Linked DNA regions of Rhizobium lentis. The protein of the gene in region 1 binds, or shares a complex with, the protein of each later gene. Links are inferred from orthologs where the notes say so. Each region holds a gene or a part of one and is shown in the gene's direction. Other genes may lie near its edges.

Region 1 (3,060 bases):
GGCGGCAATTCCTGGCCCGTCTCGGCACCGAGGTCAGCGATATCCTCGACGAATTCCTGACCTTCACTCTCGACCATGAGAGCTCCGGCCTTCCCGGGCTGCAATCCTTCATCTCAACGCTGGAGCTCGAAGCGCCCGAGGTGAAGCGTGAGCAGGACAAGGGGCGCAACGAAGTCAGGATCATGACCGTGCATGCCTCCAAGGGTCTTGAAGCGCCCATCGTCTTCCTCGTCGACGGCGGTTCGAAGGCCTTCACCCATACGCATCTGCCGAAGCTTCGCCTAATCGAAACCGACCCGGACGAGCCGCCGCTGCCTGCCTGGGTTCCTGTCTCCGACCTCACCAATTCGCTGACGCAAAACGATGCCGCACGTATCCAGATGCTGGCGGAAGAGGAGTATCGCCGGCTGCTTTATGTCGCCATGACGCGGGCCGCCGACCGGCTGATCGTCTGCGGCTATCGTGGCGTACGTGCCAATGCCGACACCTGGCATATGATGATCTCCACCGCGCTCGGCGAAGGCCATCCGCATGTCGAGGCAGCCACCTTCTCCGGCCCTGACGGGGAATGGCCAGGCATCCGATGGCGCGTGCCGCGGGTGGAACGGAGCTTCGAGCGTATCGACCGAGACGAGGCGCGCGACAGCCACGAGGCTTTACCGGAGGGCCTGTTGCGGCCATTGCCGCCGCAGGCCGAGCTGCCCCGGCCCCTCAGCCCTTCCGGCGCCGGGACGATCGTCGACGAAGACGAAGGCAGCCTGTTCGTAGCTTCGCCGCTGTTCGGCGGGAAGGAGCGGAGCGATCGTTCGCTGGAAAAGGGCCGGCTGATCCATCGCATGCTGCAGGCGCTTCCGGAAATTCCGCCTGCCGGACGGGCCGATGCCGCACACCGGTATGCCGAACGGGCGGCACGGTTCTGGCCGGAGGGCGAACGTCGCAGGCTTGTCGATTCGGTTCTGAAACTATTGGACGAAGGGGGGCTGCAGCCCGTCCTCGGGGTCGAGGCCCAGCCGGAAGTTTCGATCATGGGAACCTTGACGCTCGACGACAGACGCTATGCCGTCTCCGGCCGTATCGACCGGCTTGCCGTCCTTGCCGATCGCGTCGTCATTCTCGACTACAAGACCAATCGGGTGCCGCCGGTGACAGAGGAGGCCGTCCCCTTCGCGCATAAGGCACAGCTCGCCATCTATCGCGAGATCCTGGCGCCGCTTTATCCCGGCAAGCGCATCGACTGCATGCTCGTCTATACCGAGAACGCCTCTCTCTATACGCTGAGCGAAACGGCGCTCGGTTTGGCGCTTGCAGGACTCAAGACAAAGTGAAATACCGGACATTGAAAATTCGGCACCGCACCATCACATGTGGTTCAACACATAATTCCGTTAAAGGAGCAGCCTATGGCTACCGTGAAAGTCGATATCAATAACTTCCAGTCGGAAGTTCTGGAATCTGCAGAACCCGTCGTCGTCGATTTCTGGGCTGAATGGTGCGGCCCGTGCAAAATGATTGCTCCGAGCCTCGAAGAAATCTCCGTCGAAATGGAAGGCAAGGTCAAGGTCGCCAAGCTCAACATCGATGAGAACCCGGAACTCGCCGCCCAGTTCGGCGTGCGCTCCATTCCGACTCTCGCGATCTTCAAGGGCGGCGAAGTGGCCGATATCTCGGTCGGCGCCAAGCCGAAGACAGCTCTTTCAAATTGGATTTCGAACGCTGCGTGATCGATATCGCTTATTGATATCCCGTGAAAAAGCCCGGCTTCGACCGGGCTTTTTTGTTACCCTTTATCTCGGGGGCGTGCCGTTGTCGGCAAGTACATCGCCGACGAGATAGAGAGAGCCGCCGACGAGGATGCGCGGTGGCAGTGCATCCGGATTGACGGCCGCCTTTATCGCTTCCAGCGCCTCGCCGACCGTCGACATCGGTTCGGCAACCAGGCCGGCATCATAGGCGGCATTGGACAAGATCACCGGATCGATCATCGCGTCGCTGCCGCGGATCGGCACACAGAACACCTTCTCGACCAGGCCTGCGAAAGCCCTGAAATAACCGATCGGATCTTTGGTGTTGATCATGCCGATGACCAGGAAGAGCGGCCGCGGCTGGCGCTCCTCGAAATTGGCCATGGCTTCGGCGATGACTTCGCCGGCGCCGGGATTATGCCCGCCATCGACCCAGATTTCGGCGCCGGCGGGCGCGTGCGACAGCAGCCGGCCTTCGCTCAGGCGCTGCAGCCGGCCCGGCCACTCCACGCAATTCATCGCCTTTTCCATCATCATCTCGGTGACGGTAAAGCCAGCGGCCTTGACGGCGCGGATGGCGGCGGCGGCATTGGCATATTGATGGCGGCCGGGAAGGCGCGGCAACGGCAGGTCGGCAAGCCCGTATTCGTCCTGATAGACGAGCCTGCCATATTCCTCATGCGCCATGAAATCCTGGCCGAAGACGGCGGTCGGGCAATGCAGACGCTCGGCCGTGGACATCAGGACATCAAGCGCCGCATCATAGTCCTGGTGACCGATGACGACGGGCAAGCCCGGCTTCATGATACCGGCCTTTTCCGCGGCGATCAGTTCCACCCTGTCGCCGAGATAGGGCTGGTGATCCAGCGAGATCGGCATGATGACCGAGACGGCCGGATCGGACATGACATTGGTGGCGTCGAAGCGGCCGCCGAGACCGACTTCGATGATCGCGGCATCGGCTGGATGTTCCGAGAACAGAATGAAGGTGACCGCCGTCAGGATTTCGAAGACGGTGATGTGCTGACCAGCATTGGCATCAGCCACGCGGCGCACCGCATCCGCAAAGACGGCGTCGTCGACGAGCTGGCCGCGGCCGCCCGCCACACCGATGCGATAGCGCTCGTGCCAATTGACGAGATGCGGCGAGGTATGGACATGGGCGCTGTAGCCGCCGGCCTCGAGCAGGGCGCGGCAGAAGGCGGTGACCGAGCCCTTGCCGTTGGTGCCGGCGACATGGATCACCGGCGGCAATTTCCTGTGTGGATTGCCGAGCTGATCGAGAAGGCGGGTGATGCGATCGAGAGACAGGTCGAAC
Region 2 (2,881 bases), 1.4 Mb from region 1 along the record:
AGACAGACGGCGTCGTTTCCGGCCCAGGCCGATCGACCGTCCGTTCAGATGGCGCCGGAAACTAGGTTTCGAGCAGGAAATCGCGCTTTGCAGATCCGTTGGGGCTGAATGTCGCCTTGCCCTAGACTTCGACCAGTCCCAGCTTTTTCACCTGCCGGATCGTCAGCATGGTGCGCACGGTATCGACATGTTCGTTCGCCGTCAGCACTTCGATGACGAAATCCTGGAAGTGGGTGAGATTTTCAGCCACGCAATGCAGCAGGAAATCGCTGTCGCCCGACACCATCCAGGCCTGGCGCACCAGCGGCCATTCGGTGGTGGCGGCGGCGAACGCCTTGAGATTGCCTTCCGACTGGTGCTTGAGGCCGACCATGCAGAAAGCCACCAGATCGAAGCCGAGCTTCGGGCTGTTTAGCATGGCGTGGTAGCCTTCGATGATGCCGGCTTCCTCGAGCTTGCGCACCCGGCGCAGACACGGCGGCGCGGAAATGCCGACGCGGTCGGCGAGCTCCACATTAGTCATGCGGCCGTCGGCTTGCAGCTCCCGAAGGATCTTTATGTCGATGACGTCGAGCTCGGTCCGACCCACATCCTTGCCTTTCTTTAATTCGCAGCGGCGAGCTTCTATATAAAGCGGCGGAATACGCAAGAAAGTTTCAAGCTGATGACGGATTCTTGCACATCAAGGCGATTTGCCTTGTTGGTAATGCAAGGCTGCCCTTGAATAAAAGCATTGGACGTTCATAAATGGCGCATGGACCGCGAAACGGCCGCAATCGCATTTTAGCCGCCGCCCTCCTGCCAGTCGAAAGGAAATGACATGCCCGCCCGCCACACAAAGGTGCTCATCATCGGTTCCGGACCCGCGGGTTATACTGCCGCAGTCTATGCCGCGCGCGCCATGCTGAAGCCGGTTCTGATCGCCGGCCTCGAACAGGGCGGCCAGTTGATGATCACCACCGATGTCGAGAATTATCCGGGCTTTGCCGATCCGATCCAAGGCCCCTGGCTGATGGAGCAGATGCTGCAGCAGGCACAACATGTCGGCGCCGAGATCGTCAATGATCTGGTGACCGAAGTCGACTTGAACCAGCGCCCCTTCGTCGCACGTACCGACAGCGGCCAAGTCTGGACCGCAGATACGCTGATCATCGCCACCGGCGCCAAGGCTAAGTGGCTCGGTATCGAGAGCGAGCAGCATTTCCAGGGCTTCGGCGTTTCGGCCTGCGCCACCTGCGATGGCTTCTTCTATCGCAACAAGGATGTGATCGTGGTCGGCGGCGGCAACAGCGCCGTCGAAGAGGCGCTCTATCTCTCCAATATCGCCAAGTCGGTCACATTGGTGCACCGCCGCGACTCCTTCCGGGCAGAGAAGATCCTGCAGGAACGCCTGTTCGCCAAGGAGAACGTCAAGGTGCTGTGGAACACCGAGGTGGCCGAGATCACGGGAACGCCTGCCAAGCCGCCGATGCCGCCGTCGGTATCCGGCGCGCGCCTGCGCGATGTCAGAACCGGCGCGATCACCGAAATGGCGATCGACGGCGTCTTCGTCGCGATCGGCCATGCGCCGGCAACCGAGCTTTTCAAGGGCAAGCTGAAGCTGAAGGAGAATGGTTATCTCTGGACCGCGCCGGATTCGACTGCGACCAGTCTGGAAGGGGTCTATGCCGCCGGCGACGTGACGGACGATACGTTCCGCCAGGCTATCACCGCCGCCGGCCTGGGATGCATGGCAGCGCTTGAGGCCGAGCGCTATCTGACGGGTCACATGCCCGTCGCCGTGGCCGCGGAGTAAGATCGGCATGAGGGGCGGGGGAATGCCATTGGATTGGGACAAGCTGCGTATTTTTCACGCAGCTGCCGAAGCGGGTTCGTTCACGCATGCGGCGGACAAACTGCATCTGTCTCAATCCGCCATCAGCCGCCAGGTCAGTGCGTTGGAGCAGGATGTCGGCACCAAGCTGTTTCACCGTCACGCGCGCGGGCTGATCCTGACGGAACAGGGCGAACTGCTTTACCGCACCGCCCATGACGTGCTGCTCAAGCTCGAAACCGTGAAGATGCAGCTCACCGAGACCACCGAGACGCCGTCCGGCAAGCTGCGCGTCACGACAACGGTCGGCCTCGGCCAGGGCTGGCTCACCGACAAAATCCAGGAATTTCTGCAGCTTTATCCCGACGTGCAGATCCAGCTCATCCTCGACAATGAGGAAGTGGATGTGAACATGCGCCATGCCGACTGCGCGATCCGGCTGCGCCAGCCGCAACAGTCCGACCTGATCCAGCGCAAGCTCTTCACCGTGCACATGCACGTCTATGCGGCCCCCTCCTATATCAATCGCCACGGCGAACCGCAGAAGATCGAGGATCTCGACAATCACCGCATCATCACCTTCGGCGAACCGGCGCCGAGTTATCTGCTCGACGTCAACTGGCTCGAAGTCGCCGGCCGCTCCTCGGACAACAAGCGGATCCCGCATCTGCAGATCAACAGCCAAACCTCGATCAAACGCGCCTGCCTGCTCGGAATCGGTGTCGCCTGCCTTCCGGATTATATCGTCGGCCGCGATCCCGGCTTGATTCAGCTGGCGATCAACGCCGATGTGCCATCCTTCGACACCTATTTCTGTTATCCGGATGAGATCAAGAACGCAGCCAAGCTGAAAGCCTTCCGCGACTTCATCGTCAGCAAAGCCAGAAACTGGAACTTTTAAGCCAGTTTTATGGAATGATTTCCATACTATGCAGAGAGCGCATAACTGGCATGCACAAATGTGGGTTGCCGTTTGCCCATTAAACCACCATATCGCACATAGCTGATGCACATGGTGGCTTTTCCTCCCAGTTCCACCGCATTAGCTGTTCCCCTCTGGAGGTTTTT

Evidence for each region.
Region 2: the proteins of trxA (region 1) and trxB are in contact, whole or in part, in a crystal structure (PDB 1F6M), measured with the Escherichia coli proteins. The link is inferred for Rhizobium lentis from one-to-one orthologs.

What each region holds. Positions count from the first base shown.
Region 1 is NZ_CP071454.1:1,838,602-1,841,661, reverse strand. What follows is about bases 75-3,060. They hold trxA (thioredoxin), read left to right. Parts: upstream 75-1,400; coding sequence 1,401-1,721; downstream 1,722-3,060. Other genes in these bases: J0663_RS08780 (bifunctional folylpolyglutamate synthase/dihydrofolate synthase), read right to left, coding at 1,785-3,060; addA (double-strand break repair helicase AddA), read left to right, coding at 75-1,325. Outside these bases: more of addA, read left to right, coding at 1-74. UniProt on the Escherichia coli protein: Participates in various redox reactions through the reversible oxidation of its active center dithiol to a disulfide and catalyzes dithiol-disulfide exchange reactions.
Region 2 is NZ_CP071454.1:483,413-486,293, forward strand. The notes cover bases 1-2,807. They hold trxB (thioredoxin-disulfide reductase), read left to right. Parts: upstream 1-820; coding sequence 821-1,795; downstream 1,796-2,807. Other genes in these bases: J0663_RS02420 (Lrp/AsnC family transcriptional regulator), read right to left, coding at 122-589; J0663_RS02430 (LysR family transcriptional regulator VtlR), read left to right, coding at 1,818-2,714.